One region of the Micromonospora echinofusca genome, then DNA from elsewhere that is predicted to be linked to it. Evidence: riboswitches for the same ligand, from Rfam matches in the RefSeq annotation. Region 1 holds a riboswitch; each other region holds the start of a gene.
What was found. A riboswitch is a leader RNA that binds a small molecule or an ion and turns the genes downstream of it on or off. The one in region 1 is predicted to bind cobalamin.
Positions count from the first base shown of each region.

Region 1 (4,348 bases):
CGGGGCTTCACCCTGCGCGGGGCGGACGGGGCGGAGTTCACCGCCGAGCGGCTGCTGGTGGTGACCGGTCGCCGGGCGCACCTGGACGAGCTGGGCCTGGACACCGTCGGGGTGGACGCCGGCCGGCGCTACCTGACCGTGGACGACCGGCTGCACGTGACCGAGGGGATCTGGGCGGTCGGCGACGTCACCGGCGAGGGGGCGTTCACGCACGTCGCGATGTACCAGGCCGGGATCGTCGTCGCCGACGTGCTCGACCACGCCCGGCGCGCCGGGGCCGGGGCCGATCCCAGCGGCACCGCGAGCGCGACGGGTGGCGCGGCGGGGGCCACCGGGGCGGGCGGTGCCGCTCGTGCGGTGCCGCGCGCCGACTACCGGGCGCTGCCCCGGGTGACGTTCACCGACCCCGAGGTCGGCGCGGTCGGCCTCACCGAGCACCAGGCCCGGGAGCGGGGCGTCAACGTGCAGGTCGGTCTCGCCCGGGTGCCGTCGTCGGCCCGGGGCTGGATCCACAAGGCCGGCAACGAGGGCTTCGTCAAGCTGGTGGCGGACGCCGACGAGGGCGTGCTGATCGGCGCGACCTCGGTGGGGCCGGCCGGCGGCGAGGTGCTCTCCGCGCTGGTGGTGGCGGTGCACGCGGCCGTGCCGCTCGCCCGGCTCCGGCAGATGATCTACGCCTACCCGACCTTCCACCGGGCGATCGAGGACGCGCTGCGCGACATGTCCTGACCGGACCAGACCGGACCGTCGGGCTGCCGGCTGTCAGTGGGCCGGGGCGCCGTGCCGGCCGGCACCGGCGGCGAACCGGGCCGCCCCGGCGGCGGCGTCGGCGGCCAGCGAGTCCATCCCGTACGCCAGCTCGCCCGTCATCGCCTCAGGCTCGGGCAGGCCGGCGCCGGCGAGCAGCGCCGCCCGGTCGTTGCGCAGGCAGGTCTGCGGATGCCGGGCGATCTCGGCGGCCAGCCGCTCGGCCGCCGCCCGGGACTCACCCGGCGCGACCAGCCGGTTCACCAGCCCCATGGCGTACGCCTCCTCGGCCGGCACCGGCCGGCCGGTGAGGATCAGGTCCATGGCCCGGCTCTCGCCGATCAGCCGGGGCAGCCGGACCGTGCCCCCGTCGATCAGCGGCACCCCCCAGCGGCGGCAGAACACCCCGAGCACCGCGTCGGACTCGGCGACCCGCAGGTCGCACCAGAGCGCCAGTTCCAACCCGCCGGCCACCGCGTGCCCGGAGATCGCGGCGATCACCGGCTTGCCGAGCGTCATCCGGGTCGGGCCCATCGGGCCGTCCCCCTGCGCCTCGACCCGGTTGCCGCTCGGCGTGCCGATGGCCTTCAGGTCGGCCCCGGCGCAGAACGTGCCGCCGGCCCCCCAGAGCACCGCCACGGAGGCGTCCGGGTCGGCCTCGAAGGCACGGAACGCGTCGGCCAGCGCCCGGGCCGTCGGCCCGTCGACCGCGTTGCGGGCCGCCGGGCGGTCCAGGATCACCGTGGTCACCGCCGCGGCACGTTCGACGCGTACGCCCATTCCGACAGCATGCCCCCGGCGGTGCCGGCGGCGCCAGGGGCGTCAGCGCGGGGCGGACCTGGCCGGGCGGACCAGGGTGGCGCCCAGCGCGGCGCCGACCACGCAGGCCACCCCGGCCACCTGCGGCCAGGCCAGCAGTTCGCTCAGCAGCACCAGCCCGACCAGCGCGCCGATCGCCGGCTCCAGGCTGAGCAGGATCGCGAAGACGCGGGCCGGCATCCGGCGCAGCGCCGCCATCTCCGCCGAGTACGGCAGCACCGACGACAGCAGCGCCACCGCCGCGCCCAGCGCGAGGGTCCACGGGTCGAGCAGGGCCGTGCCGCTGCCGGCGACCCCGAACGGCAGCACGGCCAGCGCGGCGACGGCCATCCCCAGCGCGAGGCCCCGGCTGCCCGGCACCCGGGCGCTGACCGCCTTGCCGAGCAGCACGTAGCCGGCCCAACCCGCCGCGACGGCCACGCAGCACAGCAGCCCCAGCCGGTCCACCCCCGTCCCGCCGAGCCCGCTGATCAGCAGCACCCCGCCGCCGGCCAGCGCCGCCCACGCCACGTCGGTGAGCCGGCGGCTGGCGGCCAGCGACACCAGCAGCGGCCCGGCGAAGCCGATGGTGACCGCGACGCCCAGCGGCACCCGGTCCAGGGCCGCGTAGAAGGCGAGGTTCATCACCGCCAGGGCCAGCCCGAACGCCGCGACCAGACCGGCGGTACGCCAGCCCAGGCGCAGCCCCGGCCGGGCCAGGACCAGCAGGATGAGCGCGGCGAAGCCGAGCCGCAGCGTGGTGGTGCCGCTGGCGCTGGTGCTGCCGAAGAGTTGCTTGGCGACGGCCGCGCCGACCTGGGTGGAGAGCATGCCGAGCAGCATCAGCAGCGGCGGCGGCACGGCCCGGGGCTGCCCCAGCGCGAGCGTCAGTCGGGTCGCCGGTCGACCGGCCGGCAGCGGGCGGGAGGAGAGTGCGTACACCCGGACCACAGTGGTACCGGAGCGTGCGGCCCGCGACCGGATTTCCACTGCTGCGGGTGCGCTGCGCCGCCCGCCGGACCGGGGCGGGCCGGGCGGCGCTAGCATCGCCGACGGCACGATCATGTGAGGTGCCCCGCGCGAGCGGGGAGAATCGGGAAGCCGGTGCGAATCCGGCACGGGCCCGCCGCGGTGACCGGGGAGCCACCGTCCACGCGTACGCGCAGCCACTGGCCCGCCCGGGCCGGGAAGGCGGACGGCCAGGCGTCGATCCGGGAGTCCGAAGACCGGCCTCGCGTCCGGTGCCCGCGTCCGGTGTGGCGTGGGCCGAGCGCAGCGGGAGCCTGCCTTGGATCTGTACGACGTCATCCACCGCCGCCGGGACGTACGCGCCCAGTTCACCGGGGCGCCGGTGCCCGAGGAGACGCTGCACCGGGTGCTGGCGGCGGCGCACGCCGCGCCGAGCGTCGGCTACTCGCAGCCCTGGGACTTCGTCGTGGTGCGCGACCCGGAGCTGCGCCGCCGGTTCCACGAGCACGTGCACACCGAGCGGGACGCCTTCGCCGCGACGCTCGACGGGGAGGTGGCCGAGCGGTTCGCCCGCATCAAGATCGACGGTGTCCTGGAGTCGACGCTGTCCGTGGTGGTCACCCACGACCAGGCCCGGGGCGGCCCCGCCGTGCTCGGCCGGCACGCCATCGCCGACACCGGGCTCTACTCGACCTGCCTCGCCATCCAGAACCTCTGGCTCGCCGCGACCGCCGAGGGGCTCGGGGTGGGCTGGGTGTCGTTCTACCGGGAGCTCTGGCTCGCCGAGCTGCTCGGCATCCCCGACGGGATCCGACCGGTGGCGTGGCTCTGCCTCGGGCCGGTCACCCACTTCGAGGCGGTACCCGACCTCGCCCGGCACGGCTGGCGGCAGAAGCGCCCGCTGGCCGACGCGATCCACCACGACCGCTGGGCGGCCCCGACGGCGCCCTGACCGCGCTGGCCCGCGAGTCCTGCCCACGCTGACCTCGGTGGGGGCGTCCCGTTCCGGGTCGGCGGGGCGCTCCTCACGTACCGCTGCGGATCCGTCACCGCCGACCGGTTTGCGGCGGCTCCTGCCGGGAAGTCGGTACGGGTGCGAGCACTCCTGACGAAGATCGAGCAGGCATCCGGGCTGGACCGGGTCGGCGACCGGTTGCAGCGCGCCGTCCAGGCCACCCTCCGACCGCAGCGGGTCCGTGACCTGCTGCACGGCGTGTGGCTGGGCCATCCGCTGCACCCGGCGATGGTGCAGGTGCCGGTCGGCGCGTGGATCAGCACGGCGGTGCTGGACCTCATGCCGGGGCAGCGCCGGGCCGCCACCACGCTGTGCGCGGTGGGCACCGTCAGCGCCCTCCCGGCCGCCGTCGCCGGCCTCAACGACTGGGCGGCACTGGCCCGCGACCAGCGCCGGGTCGGCCTGGTGCACGCCGCGTCCAACAGCGTCGGCCTGGCGTTCTACGCCGGCTCGGTGGCCGCCCGGATGACCGGCCGGCACAACCTCGGCCGTACGCTCGGCTTCCTCGGCCTCGGTGCGGCCAGCATGGGCGCGTACATCGGGGGGCACCTCGCGTACAAGCAGGGCGCCCAGGTCAACCAGAGCATCTCCGAGCTGCACCGGATGAGCGACGGGTGGCACTCCCTCGCCGACATGGCCGCCCTGCCGCAGCGCCAACTGATCACCCGGGAGGTCGACGACGTCTCGGTGATCCTCTACCGGCACGGCGACGAGGTGACCGTCATGCTGGAGCGCTGCCCGCACCAGAGCGGTCCGCTGGGCGAGGGCGAGGTGCAGGAGATCGACGGTCACGCGTGCGTGGTCTGCCCGTGGCACGGC
Region 1 is NZ_LT607733.1:6,232,483-6,236,830, reverse strand. Features, by position in the region: gene GA0070610_RS26755 (dihydrolipoyl dehydrogenase family protein) at 1-729, shown strand, start outside; gene GA0070610_RS26750 (crotonase/enoyl-CoA hydratase family protein) at 763-1,527, opposite strand; gene GA0070610_RS26745 (EamA family transporter) at 1,570-2,487, opposite strand; cobalamin riboswitch at 2,609-2,783, shown strand; gene bluB (5,6-dimethylbenzimidazole synthase) at 2,834-3,466, shown strand; gene GA0070610_RS26735 (Rieske 2Fe-2S domain-containing protein) at 3,608-4,348, shown strand, end outside.

Region 2 (4,348 bases), 470 kb from region 1:
ACCCGCTGCCGCTCCCCGCCGGAGAGGGTGTGCCAGCGGCGGTCGGCGTACCCGGCGAGGTCCACCCGGGCCAGCGCGTCCGCCGCAGCGGCGCGGTCGGCGGCGCTGTCGGACCAGCGCGAGCCACGGTGGGGCGTACGACCGAGCAGCACCACCTCGCCGACGGTGAGGTCCAGGTCCGTGTCGGCGTGCTGGGCGAGCAGCGCGGCACGGCGGGCCAGCGTGACCCGGGGCAGGGTGGCGACGTCGTCGCCGCCGACCGTGACCAGCCCGGCATCCGGCGCGGCGAGCCGGGCGACGACACGCAGCAGGGTGGTCTTGCCGCAGCCGTTGGGGCCGAGCAGCCCGACGAGGCTGCCCGCCGGCACCACGCAGGTGACGTCGTCGAGGATCCGCCGGGCCGCGGCGGACCAGGACACGCCGGTGACGGCGAGCATCAGCCACGCACCTTCCGGCGGTGCAGCAGCACCACGAAGGCGGGCACCCCGAGCAGCGCCGTCAGCACGCCGACCGGCAGTTCCCGGGGCGCGAACAGGGTCCGCGCGGCGGTGTCCACCCAGACCAGGAAGATCGCCCCGGCGAGGACGGCGACGGGCAGCAGGCGCCGGTGGTCCGCCCCGGTCAGGAACCGGGCGGCGTGCGGCAGGATCAGCCCGACGAAGCCCACCGCGCCACTGACGGCGACCAGCGACGCGGTGAGCAGCGCGGTGGCGACCAGCAGCAGCCACCGCACCCGGGCGACGGGGACGCCGAGGGTCGCCGCGGCGTCCTCGCCGAAGGCGAACGCGTTGAGCGTGCGGGCGTACGCCGCCATCAGGGCGAGCACGGCGGCCAGGACCGGCGCGGCCCAGGCCAGGGCGGCCCAGTCGACGCGGGCCAGCGAGCCGGAGAGCCAGAAGGTGATGCTCTGGGTGGCGTGCGGGTCGGCGACCCAGATGATGACGAACGAGGTCGCCGCACCGCAGAGCTGCGCGACGGCCACGCCGGCCAGCACCACCCGGGTGGGGGCCAGCACGGCCCGCCGGCCGGCCACCGCGGCCACCACCGCGAACGCGGCCAGTGCCCCGGCGAAGGCGCCCCCGGTGAGCGCGGCGGCCCCGCCGCCGAAGCCCAGGACGAGCACCGCGACCGCGCCGAGCGACGCCCCGGAGGAGACCCCGAGCAGGTACGGGTCGGCCAGCGGGTTGCGGGTGACGGTCTGCATGACCGCGCCGACGGCCGCCAACCCGCCCCCCACCGCCGCGGCCCCGAGCACCCGGGGCAGGCGCAGCCGCCAGACGATGTGCTCGCGCAGCAGGGGCACCTCGGCGTGCGGGAGCCCCAGGCGGTCGGCCACGACCGACCAGACGGTCGACACGGGGATGTCGGCGGGCCCGATGGTGACGGCCACGCCGATCGACACGACCAGGCCCGCCAGCAGGGCCACCAGCAGCACCGCCAGGCCGACCGGGTGCGCCGCGCGGAACCCGGCGTGACGCACGGTTCCGGGGCCGGCGGGCCGGGTCGGGTCGGCGGCCGTGCGGCGGACCACGGCGGTCAGCGGTCCGCCCCGGCGGGGAGCTGCGCCACGCCCGCGGCGAGCGCCTCGACGCCGAGCACGACGCGTACCCCGGCGGAGGTGGACGAGAACGGGATGACGACGAAGCGTTGCCCGGCCACGGCGGGCAGGTCCTTCAGGCTGGGGTGCCGGGTCAGGAATGTCCGCTTCGCGGCGGCCGGGTCCCAGCCCGCGTCGACCAGCACGATCGCGTGGGGATCGCGGTCCACGACCGCCTCCCAACTGGTGTCGGCCCAGCCGCCGGTGAGGTCGCCGAACGCGTTGCGCACCCCGACCGCCGACATGATCATGTTTGGGCCGCCGCAGCAGGCCCCGACGCTCGGGGCGTCGGTGCCGGCGTCCCACCAGAGCACGGAGACGTCCCGCGCGCCGCCGATCCGGGCGGCGGCCGTGGCGATCCGGGAGCGCTGGTCGGCGATGAGCTTCTCGGCCCGCTCCGGCACCCCGAAGACGGCCGCCACGTCCCGGATCTCGGCGAACACGTCCTCGACGGTCAGCCTCGCCGGCCGGTGCTGCTTCGGGCATCCGGCCGGCGAGAGGTACGTGCCGACGCCGAGCCCCGCCAGCGCGGCGCGGTCGCCGACGCCCTCGTCGCCGAAGGCACTGTGGAACGAGGCGTAGACGAAGTCGGGCGCCGCCTCCAGCAGCTTCTCCTTCGCCGGGTACCTGTCCGACAGCACCGGCACGGCGGCGTACGCGGCGGCGTGCTCGGGCAGGATCGCGTCGTCCAGGTACGCCGTGCCGGCCATGCGGTCGGCGAGGCCGAGGGCCAGCATGATCTCGGTGGCGGGCTGGTTGAGGGTGACCGCCCGCTCGGGCGGGGCGGCGACGGTGACCGGCGTACCGCAGTTGGTCAGCGTGACCGGGGCGGCGGCCGGCGGCGGCGCCGTGGCCGGGTCGTCCGTGGCGCAGGCGCCGAGCAGGACGACGAGGACGGACATGGGCGCAACGCGCCGGGACAGGGTGGACCGCACTGCGCGCACGCGCATCGGGACCGCCTTCCAACACCTCGTGGACGGGTCATCGCAGTGCCGTGGCCGGTCTCCTGGCTGACGGGAAATGCGTCCGTGGCCGGCCTTCCCAGGCTTGACGCCCAGTGACCTCTTACGACGAGGGCCGCGAACTTCCCGATCACAGTGGCGAGGGCCGCACCGGTCTTCCACCGGCTTCCCGAACACCACGGCAGCGTCACCCTAGCCGCCGGCCGCCCCGGAAGTCACGGTGACGAACACCATCAGGGACGGTCGCGCCGAAGGCGGCCGGCGGGACGGCCGGTCGGGGCTACGCGGCGGCCGGCAGGTCGACCACGCGGGTCGCCCAGCGGGCCATCAGCGCCGGGTCGTGGGTGATGAGCAGGACCCCGGCGGCGTGCTGCCGCTGGTAGTCGGTGATGACGGCCGCGAGGTGCGCCTGGGTGGAGGCGTCGAGCATGGCGGTGGCCTCGTCGCAGAGCAGGTAGTCGGGCCGGTGCACGAGCGCGCGGGCGAGGCAGGCGCGTTGCAGCTGCCCGTCGCTGACCGCGTGCGGGCGGCGGGCGAGCAGGTCGGGCGTGAGGCCGACGAGGTCGGCCAGCTCCGCCGCCCGGGCCCGCGCCTGCTCGTCGGGGGTGCCGGTGGCGCGCAGCGGCTCGGCGATGATGTCGGCGAGGCCCAGCCGGGGGTCGGTGGCCGCGCGAGGGCTCTGGAACAGGATCGCGACGCGCGTACGGACGGCGGCGGGCAGCCGGTGCCGGGCCCCCGCCACCCGGTGGCCGTCGAGGGTGACGTGCCCGGCCTCGGGGGCGTGCAGCAGGGCGAGCACCCGGGCGAGGGTGGACTTGCCGCTGCCCGAGGGCCCGCGCAACCCGACCGTCTCACCGGGGGCGACGCGCAGGTCGACGCCGTCGAGGACGCGCCGGCCGCCGTAGGAGACGGCGACCCCGTGGGCCGCGAGCGCGGTGCTGGTCATGCCGGCGCTCCGGCGGTACTGGTCATGCCGGCGCTCCGAGGGTCAGCGGGTGGTGGCAGGCGACTCTGCCCGGTCCGCCCGCCGGGGGCGCGGGCGGGGTGCGGCAGACGTCGGTGGCGCGCCCGCAGCGCGGGGCGAAGGCGCAGCCGGGCGGCAGGTCGGTGAGCATCGGCGGATGGCCGGGGACGGGCCGGAAGGCCCGTTCGGGCAGGGCGTCGAGCAGACCTGCGGTGTACGGGTGGGCGGGCGCCGCGAACAACTCGGCCGTCGGCCGCCGTTCCACGATGCGGCTGGCGTACATGACGGCGACCGTGTCCGCGACCCGACGGGCGGCGGCCAGGTCGTGGGTGATGAGCAGGACGGCTCCGCCGGAGTCGCAGCGGCGGCGCAGCAGGTCGAGGGTGTGGTCGACCAGTGGCCGGTCGAGGCCCGTGGTGGGCTCGTCGGCGAGCAGCAGCGGCGGGTCGGGAGCGAGGGCGAGGGCGGTGGCCAGGCGCTGGGCCATGCCGCCGGAGAGTTCGTGGGGATAGCGGTCGAGGTCGGTGGGGTCGAGACCCACCTCGGCGGCGACCCGCTCGGCCGCCGCGGGTGCCTCGCGCCGGGAGTGCCCGTGGGCGCGCAGGGTCTCCTCCAGCAGCCGCCGTCCCGTCCGTACGGGGTTCAGCGCGGTGGCGGGGCTCTGCGGCACCAGCCCGACGGCGCGTCCGCGTACGACGCGGGCGAGCTGGCGCTCGGAGGCGCCGGTGAGGTCGACCCGCTCCCCGGTGGGCCGGTGCAGGCGGGCCTGACCGGTGACCGTGGCGTTGCCGGGGAGCAGGCCGAGCAGGGCGTGCGCGAGCACCG
Region 2 is NZ_LT607733.1:5,765,099-5,769,446, forward strand. Features, by position in the region: gene GA0070610_RS24675 (ABC transporter ATP-binding protein) at 1-437, opposite strand, end outside; gene GA0070610_RS31255 (FecCD family ABC transporter permease) at 437-1,531, opposite strand; gene GA0070610_RS31260 (ABC transporter substrate-binding protein) at 1,537-2,547, opposite strand; cobalamin riboswitch at 2,577-2,755, opposite strand; gene GA0070610_RS24690 (ABC transporter ATP-binding protein) at 2,840-3,505, opposite strand; gene GA0070610_RS24695 (ABC transporter ATP-binding protein) at 3,528-4,348, opposite strand, start outside.
Region 2: linked by a shared signal. The riboswitch ahead of GA0070610_RS31260 (ABC transporter substrate-binding protein) and the one ahead of bluB (5,6-dimethylbenzimidazole synthase) in region 1 are both predicted to bind cobalamin.

Region 3 (4,348 bases), 2.8 Mb from region 1:
GGCCGTGCAGCAGCCCCCGGGAGCGCAGGAAGTAGACGTAGGCGAAGGCGCCGTAGAAGAACAGCCCCTCGATGCAGGCGGCGAAGCAGATCAGGTTGAGCAGGAACGCCCGCCGGTCCTGTCGGGTACGCAGCTCACGCAGTTCGCCCAGCGAGTCGATCCAGCGGAAGCAGAACTCGGCCTTGCGCCGGATCGACGGGATGTTCTCGATGGCGGCGAACGCGGCGAAGCGTTCGGTCTCGTCGGGCACGTAGGTGTCGAGCAGGTTGAGGTAGAACTGGACGTGCACGGCCTCCTCGAACAGTTGCCGCGACAGGTAGAGCCGGCCCTCCGGGGAGTTGACGTGCTGGTAGAGGTTGAGCACGAGGTTGTTGGCGACGATCGTGTCGCCGGTGGCGAAGAACGCGACGAGGCGGCTGACCAGGTGCCGCTCGGCCGGCGAGAGCCGGTCGAGGTCGGCGAGGTCGGCGTGCAGGTCGACCTCCTCCACGGTCCAGGTGTTGCGGATGGCGTCACGGAAGCGGTCGAAGAAGTGCGGGTAACGCATCGGGCGCAGGGTGAGATCCATCCCCGGGTCTAGCAGCATGTGGGCGGTCCTCGGTTCGCTGGTGGTGGTCGGGGTGGTCACTGGCAGGCCTCGCACGACTCGGGGTTCTCCAGGGAGCAGGCCAGCGCCTCGTCGACGGTCGCCACCGGCGCGACGAGGCCGGCGGCGCGCGCCGGCCCGGCGGGCGCGACCGTGGCCTGCTGGATCCGGGTGGCCGGCCGCGACCGCAGGTAGTACGTCGTCTTCAGCCCGGCCTTCCAGGCGTACAGGTACATCGAGGAGAGCTTGCCGATCGTCGGGGCGGCCAGGAACAGGTTCAGCGACTGCGACTGGTCGATGTACGGGGCGCGGGCCGAGGCCAGGTCGATCAACGCCCGCTGCGGCAGCTCCCATGCGGTACGGAACAGCTCCCGCACCTCGGCCGGCAGTTCCGCGACGTCCCGCACGGAGCCCTCGGCGCGCTTGATGGCCGTGCGGATCCGCTCCGTCCACAGGCCACGCGCCTTCAGCTCCCGTACGAGGGCGGTGTTGACCTGGAGGAACTCCCCCGACAGGGTCTCGCGCTTGAACAGGTTGGACACCTGCGGCTCGATGCACTCGTAGCAGCCGGCGATCGAGGCGATGGTGGCGGTCGGCGCGATCGCCACCAGCAGCGAGTTGCGCAGCCCGTACGCGGCGACCCGCTCCCGCAGCGCGGCCCACCGCGCCGGCTGGGTGCCCGTCACGCCCCACAGGTCGGGTTGCAGCTGCCCGCGCGCCGCCCGGGTCCGCCCGTACGCCGGGTGGGCGCCCGAGCGTTCCGCCAGGTCGGCGGAGGTCTCCAGGGCGGTCAGGTACAGCTCCTCGCTGATCCGGGTGGACAGCTCCCGCGCGGCCGGGGAGTCGAACGGCAGCCGCAGCGCGAAGAACACGTCCTGCAAGCCCATCAGCCCGAGCCCGACGGGCCGCCAGCGGGGGTTGCTCGCCGCCGCCTGCGGCGTCGGGTAGTAGTTGATGTCGATGACCCGGTCGAGGAACGTCACGGCGGTGCGGACGGTGGCGCGCAGCCGCTGCCAGTCGATGCCGTCGGCGCCCAGGTGGGCGGCGAGGTTGACCGAGCCGAGGTTGCACACGGCGGTCTCGCCGTCACTGGACACCTCGATGATCTCGGTGCACAGGTTGGACAGGTGCACCACGTTGCCCGCCTCGGCGGTCTGGTTGCACAGCCGGTTCGCGGCGTCCTTGAACGTCATCCACCCGTTGCCGGTCTGGGCGAGGGTACGCATCATCCGCCCGTACAGCTCGCGCGCCGGGACCTGCCGCACGTAGCGGCCCTGCTCCTCGGCGGCCCGGTACGCCGCGTCGAACTGCTCGCCCCACAGGTCCGGCAGCTCCGGCACCACGTCGGGGTCGAACAGCGACCACATCCCGTCGGCCTCCACCCGCCGCATGAACTCGTCCGGGATCCAGTTGGCCAGGTTCAGGTTGTGGGTGCGCCGGGCGTCCTCACCGGTGTTGTCGCGCAGTTGGAGGAACTCCTCGACGTCCGGGTGCCACGGCTCCAGGTAGACGCAGGCCGCGCCCTTGCGCCGGCCGCCCTGGTTGACCGCTGCCACCGAGGCGTCGAGCGTCCGCAGCCACGGCACGATCCCGTTGGACTGCCCGTTGGTGCCCCTGATCAGCGCGCCCCGGGAGCGGACCCGGGAGAAGGCGATGCCGATGCCGCCGGCGAACTTCGACAGGTTCGCCACCTGCGCGTACCGCTGGTAGATCGAGTCCAGCTCGTCGCGCGGGGAGTCGACCAGGTAGCAGGAGGACATCTGCGTGTGCCGGGTGCCGGAGTTGAACAGCGTCGGTGAACTCGGCAGGTACGCCAGGCTCGACATCAGCCGGTAGAACTCGACCGCCTCGTCCGGCGTCTGCGACAGGCCGCAGGCCACGCGCAGCAACCAGTACTGCGGGGTCTCCAGCACCAGCCGGCTCGTCGGGTGACGCAGCAGGTAGCGGTCGTAGACCGTACGCAACCCGAAGTACTCGAAGCGCAGGTCGCCGCGCGGGTCGACGGCGGCGTCGAGGACGCCGGCGTGGGCGGCGACGAACGCCGCGGTGTCGTCACCGATCAGCCCCTCGGCGTACCCGCGCCGGATCGCCTCGCTGAAGGAGCCGATGCCCTGCCGGCGGACCTCCTTGTCGACGTACCCGGCCAGCAGGCGGGCCGCCAGCCGCGAGTACTGCGGCTCCTCGCCGATCATCTCCGCGGCGGTCTGGATGGACAGCCGGTCCAGTTCGGCCGTCGTCGCCCCGTCGTACAGGCCGCTGATCGTCCGGGTCGCCACCCGCAGCGGGTCGACGTCGGCGAGGTCGTCGGCCCACCGCTCGACCGCCCGGACGATCCGGTTGACGTCGACCGCCTCGGTGCCGCCGTCGCGCTTGCGGACCCGCATCTGCGGTCGCCGCTGGCCCGCCACGGCCGCATCGTCGACCGCCGTGCCGGCGGCCGGAACAACCTCGGTGACTGTCACCACTCACTCCTCGCGAGCCTTGATCCCAGACGGATTTCCTGGGGCACGCGGGGAGCGGACACCGACGACGACGCGCGCGAGCACGCGTCGGGATGGCGTCGGCCGTCCCACGCGGCCTCGGACCGCCACACACCCTGATGCGGGCGTACGGCGCACTGGCAGGTCTTCGGACTCGCGGGCGTGACCGGACTCGCCGGTCTCCTACTGGCCGTCGCTTCCCAGGCCGTTGGCGGCCCAGTGCTGATGACGGCGGTCGTTCCCACTCACCGCTGCGGGGCAGTCCCGGATTCCCACCGGGTTCCCTCTTGCCTCGACCGCTCCGGATGAGCGGCCGAACCAGCTGCGCCCGACACCATATATAGGGTTGGCGGCGTTGTCACACCCCACATGTCGGTCCCGGGCGTGTCGTCGGCGAGCCGGACGACGCCTGTCGATCGCACGCCGGATGCCCGCGTCGATACACCGCCGGCGGGCCGTTGCGCCAGCGGGCCGGTCCCGTCGACGGCGTCGCGCCCCGTCGACGTCCGGCCCACGAGACCAGCGCGCACCGAGCCGCCTCCGCTCGATACATCGTCGGCTGTACCATCGGGGCGTGGAGACGTTGACGTACGGTCAGGTGCTGGCGCGCTTCGGTCACGCCCTGTCCGATCCGACCCGGGCGCGGCTGCTGCTGGCGCTACGCGACGGGCCGGGCTATCCCGCAGAGCTGGCCGAACTGCTGGGCACGACCCGGCAGAACCTGTCGAACCACCTGTCGTGCCTGCGCGGCTGCGGCCTCGTGGTCGCCGCGCCCCAGGGGCGGCGCACCCGCTACGAGTTGGCCGACGCCCGACTGGCCCACGCCCTGACCGACCTGCTCGGCCTCGCCCTGACGGTCGACCCCGCCGCCTGCCCGGTCTCCGCCGAGAAGGGCTGCTGCTGATGAGCCTGCCCCTGATCGACCCCGCACCGGTCGGGCCGTCGCCGGCACGCCGCCAGGTGCTCGCCCGCCGGGTGCGGCTGCTGGTCGCCGCCACCATCACCTACAACGTCGTCGAGGCGGTCGTGGCGATCACCGCCGGCACGCTCGCGTCGTCGACCGCGCTGATCGGCTTCGGGCTGGACTCGGTGATCGAGGTGTCGTCGGCGGCGGCGGTGGCATGGCAGTTCGCCGGCCGCGACCCGGAGTCCCGCGAGAGGGTCGCGCTACGGATCATCGCGGTCTCGTTCTTCGCGCTCGCGGCGTACGTCACGGTGGAGTCGACACGGGCGCTGCTCGGCGGCGCCGAGGCCGGGCATTCCAGCGTCGGCCTGGTGCTCG
Region 3 is NZ_LT607733.1:3,424,325-3,428,672, forward strand. Features, by position in the region: gene GA0070610_RS14960 (ribonucleotide-diphosphate reductase subunit beta) at 1-586, opposite strand, end outside; gene GA0070610_RS14965 (ribonucleoside-diphosphate reductase subunit alpha) at 625-2,970, opposite strand; cobalamin riboswitch at 3,190-3,404, opposite strand; gene GA0070610_RS14970 (ArsR/SmtB family transcription factor) at 3,641-3,970, shown strand; gene GA0070610_RS14975 (cation transporter) at 3,970-4,348, shown strand, end outside.
Region 3: linked by a shared signal. The riboswitch ahead of GA0070610_RS14965 (ribonucleoside-diphosphate reductase subunit alpha) and the one ahead of bluB (5,6-dimethylbenzimidazole synthase) in region 1 are both predicted to bind cobalamin.

Region 4 (4,348 bases), 3.2 Mb from region 1:
GTACCGTCGCCCCGCCCGCCGCGCCGCCGCCGGTCGTACCGCGGTCGGTGCTCGCCGCCCGTACCGGGGTGGCCGTGGTGTTCGCGCTCAACGGCCTGGCCGTGGCCACCTGGTTCTCCCGGGTGCCCGCCGCCCGGGACGCGCTCGGGCTCAGCGCCGGCCGGCTCGGGCTGCTGCTGCTCGCCATGTCCGTCGGCGCGCTCCTCGCGATGCCCACCGCCGGCCTGGTGGCCCAGCGGCTGGGCGCGGCCCGCACCGTCGCCCTCTCCACCCTGGTCGTCGCGACCGGGCTGACCGTGACGGGAATCGGGGCCCTGGCCGGCTCCCCGGCCGGGGTCGCGGTGGGGCTGTGCGCCCTCGGCTACGGCTCCGGCATCTGCGACGTGGCGATGAACGTCGAGGGCGCGGCGGTCGAGCGGCGGCTGGGTCGTACGGTCATGCCCCGCTTCCACGCGGCGTGGAGCCTCGGTTCCGTGGCCGGCGCCGGCCTGGGCGCCGGGGCGGCCCGCCTCGGCGTGCCGGTCGCCGCGCACCTGGCCGCGCTGGCCGCGGTGGTGCTGCTCGGCACGCTGCTGGCCGTACGGTCGTTCCTGCCGGCGGCCGAGAGCGGCACCGCCTCCGCGTCGGCCGCCCCGGCCGAGCGCCGCCGCGAGCTGCTGGCCGCCTGGCGGGAACCGCGTACCCTGCTCATCGGCCTGCTGGTGCTGGTGGCGGCGTTCGCCGAGGGCAGCGCCAACGACTGGCTGGCGGTCGCCTTCATCGACGGCCACGACCTCGGCGAGGCGGCCGGGGCGGCGGTCTTCGGCGTCTTCGTCGTCGGCATGACCATGGGGCGCATGCTGGGCACCGTCGCGCTGGACCGTTGGGGCCGGGTGCCCGTGCTGTCCGGCACCATCGTGCTCGCCACGGTCGGCGCGGCCGTGGCGGTGCTCGCCGGCTCCGGGCCGGTGGCGATCGCCGGCGTCGCGCTCTGGGGGATCGGCGCGTCGCTGGGCTTCCCGGTCGGGATGAGCGCGGCGGCCGACGACGAGCGGCGGGCGCCGGCCCGCGTCAGCGTGGTCGCCGTGATCGGCTACACCGCCTTCCTGGCCGGCCCGCCGCTGCTGGGCCTGCTCGGCGACCGGGTCGGCACCCTGCGGGCACTGCTCGTCGTGCCGCTGTTGCTGCTGCCCACCCTCGCCCTGGTGCCGGCCACCCGCCCGCCGGCCCGCTGAGGTCACCTGGCGGGGCACTCACACCCCGCTCGCAGCCGCCTCGCAGGTAAGGGTGCTGCACTGGGAGGACCCGGAGGAGAGGAGCGGGACATGGGCTGGTTCAACCGGCGGTCGCGGGCCGCCGACCCGACCCCGACGAAGCTCGACCGGGAGGCGACCCGGGAGGACCTGGCCGCGCTGGAGGCGTTCGTGACCAGCCGCCGGGGCGTGGAGTTCTACCTGGAACCGGAGACCACCGCGACCGACACCACCGTCGTCGCCATCGCCCACGACGGCGAGTGGATCCGCCGTCGCACCGGCTCGCCGCGCGCCGCCGGCTCCATCGCCCGCAAGCACGCGGTGCCGCTGTACGAGGCCGCCCGCACCGGCTACCCGGAGCGGATGCGGGTGTGGAACCGGGCCCACCCGGAGCGCCACGCCCGCTGACGGGTCCGCCGCCGGCCGGTCGGGGCGGCGTTGACCGGCGGCGCCGGGGTGTGGCAGCATTCGCGGCCTGACGGCAGTGAAGGAAGCCGGTGCGATTCCGGCGCGGTCCCGCCACTGTCACCGGGGAGCGATCCCCCCTCGTGAGTCACGGCCGTGCGTGCGCGGTTGGAAGGCCGGGGGTGAGCGTCGATCCGGGAGCCAGGATACTTCGGCCGTCGGAGTGACCCCAGGGCGTGGACACCCGAGGAGGACCCGATGACGCACCGCGTCTCCACCATCGACGATCATCGTCGCACTGTGCCCGGCCGTGGCAGCGGCCCCGTGGGCGGCGGTATTTCCGCGCCGCCGGCCAGCCGCCGGGCCGCCGCGCGCCCGCCGGCCCGCACCGCGCCCACCGTCGGTCGCGCCCACACCGTGCCAGGTCCGGTCGCCGCCGCGCCCGGGTGTGCCCTCGCCACCTGCCGCTGACGCCCGCGTCGCGTCGCCCGACCCCGCCGGCCCGCCGGTGAGCTGGCCGCCGGCGCGCCGTACCCGCTGAATCGCGCCCACCCCTCGCCCCGCCCGGTCGTCCCCGCGCCGACCAGGGTGTCACTCTCCGGAGTCATGCGTGCGCATCCTGCTGCTGTCCACCGCCGACACCGACCTGCTCGCCGCCCGCGCCAGCGGCGCCGACTACCGGCTCGCCAACCCCGCCCGGGTCGCCGCCGACGCCGTGCCCGCGCTGCTCGACGGCGTGGACCTCGCCGTCGTACGCCTGCTCGGCGGCCGGCAGGCGTGGCCGGACGGGCTCGCGGCGGTGCTGGCGTCCGGCGTGCCGACGGTCGTGCTCGGCGGCGAGAACGTGCCGGACGCGGAGCTGATGGCGGCGTCCACGGTGGCCTCCGGGGTGGCCACCCAGGCGCTGGCCTACCTGGTCGAGGGCGGGCCGGAGAACCTCGCCCAGCTCGCCCGCTTCCTCTCCGACACGGTGCTGCTCACCGGCGAGGGCTTCGCCTCACCCGCGCCCACGCCGACGTACGGCATCCACGGCGAGCGGCCCGCGCGGCCGGACCGGCCGACCGTGGGCATCGTCTTCTACCGGGCGCACGCCCTCGCCGGGAACACCGGATTCGTCGACGTCCTCGCCGACGCCGTCGACGCGGCCGGCGGCGACCCGCTGCCCATCTACTGCGGCTCGCTGCGCGGCCTGACCGCCGGCGCGGGACCGCTCGGGCTCTTCGCCCGCTGCGACGCCCTGCTGGTCACCGTGCTCGCGGCCGGCGGCACGGTCGCCGCCGACGCCTCCGGCGGGGGCGACGAGGACGCCTGGGACGTGGGCGCGCTCGCCGCCCTCGACGTGCCGGTGATCCAGGCGCTCTGCCTGACCAGCACCCGTGAGCAGTGGGCCGACAGCGACGCCGGACTGTCCCCGCTGGACGCCGCCATGCAGGTGGCGATCCCCGAGTTCGACGGCCGGATCGTCACCGTGCCGTTCTCGTTCAAGAAGATCGACGCCGACGGGCTCTCCACCTACGCGGCCGACCCGGAGCGGGCCGCCCGGGTGGCCGGCATCGCCGTGCGGCACGCCCGGCTGCGGCACGTGCCCCAGGCCGACAAGCGGCTCGCGGTGGTGCTCAGCTCGTACCCGACGAAGCACTCCCGGGTCGGCAACGCCGTGGGCCTGGACACCCCCGCCTCGGCGGTGCGGCTGCTCGCCGCCCTGGCCGACGCCGGCTACCACCTCGGCGATGCCCCGGTGCCCGACGACGGCGACGCGCTCATCCACGCCCTCATCGCCGCCGGCGGCCACGACGTCGAGTGGCTCACCCCGGAACAGCTCGGCGCCGCCGAGGCGCGGGTGCCGGGGGAGGTCTACCGGCGCTGGTTCGACCAGGTGCCGGCGGAGCTGCGGGAGCGGATGCTCGCCCACTGGGGCGAGCCGCCCGGCGGGCTCTACACCGACGGCGGCGACATCGTGCTCGCCGGGCTGCGCTTCGGCAACGTGGTGCTGCTGATCCAGCCGCCGCGCGGCTTCGGCGAGAACCCCATCGCCATCTACCACGACCCGGACCTGCCGCCCAGCCACCACTACCTGGCCGCGTACCGCTGGCTGGCCGCGCCCGTCGCCGACGGCGGGTTCGGCGCGGACGCCGTGGTGCACCTGGGCAAGCACGGCACCCTGGAGTGGCTGCCCGGCAAGGGCCTCGGGCTGGCCGCCGACTGCGCCCCGGACGCCGTCCTCGGCGACCTGCCGCTGGTCTACCCGTTCATCGTCAACGACCCCGGCGAGGGCACCCAGGCCAAGCGGCGCGCGCACGCCGTCGTCGTCGACCACCTGGTGCCGCCGATGGCCCGCGCCGAGACGTACGGCGACCTGGCGAAGCTGGAGCAGCTGCTCGACGAGTACGCCACCGTGCAGGCCCTCGACCCGGCCAAGGTGCCGACCCTGCGGGCCCAGATCTGGGACCTGGTGCGCGCCGCCGAGCTGCACCACGACCTGCACGCCGAGGCCATGCCCGACGCCGACGACTTCGACGACTTCGTGCTGCACCTCGACGGCTACCTGTGCGAGGTCAAGGACGTGCAGATCCGCGACGGCCTGCACGTGCTCGCCGCCGCGCCCACCGGCGAGGCCCGGGTCAACCTCGTGCTCGCCGTGCTGCGCGCCCCGCAGGTGTGGGGCGGCGCCCGCGCGCTGCCCGGCCTGCGGCAGGCCCTGGCCGCCGCGT
Region 4 is NZ_LT607733.1:2,477,302-2,481,649, forward strand. Features, by position in the region: gene GA0070610_RS10980 (MFS transporter) at 1-1,214, shown strand, start outside; gene GA0070610_RS10985 (hypothetical protein) at 1,305-1,640, shown strand; cobalamin riboswitch at 1,720-1,849, shown strand; gene cobN (cobaltochelatase subunit CobN) at 2,248-4,348, shown strand, end outside.
Region 4: linked by a shared signal. The riboswitch ahead of cobN (cobaltochelatase subunit CobN) and the one ahead of bluB (5,6-dimethylbenzimidazole synthase) in region 1 are both predicted to bind cobalamin.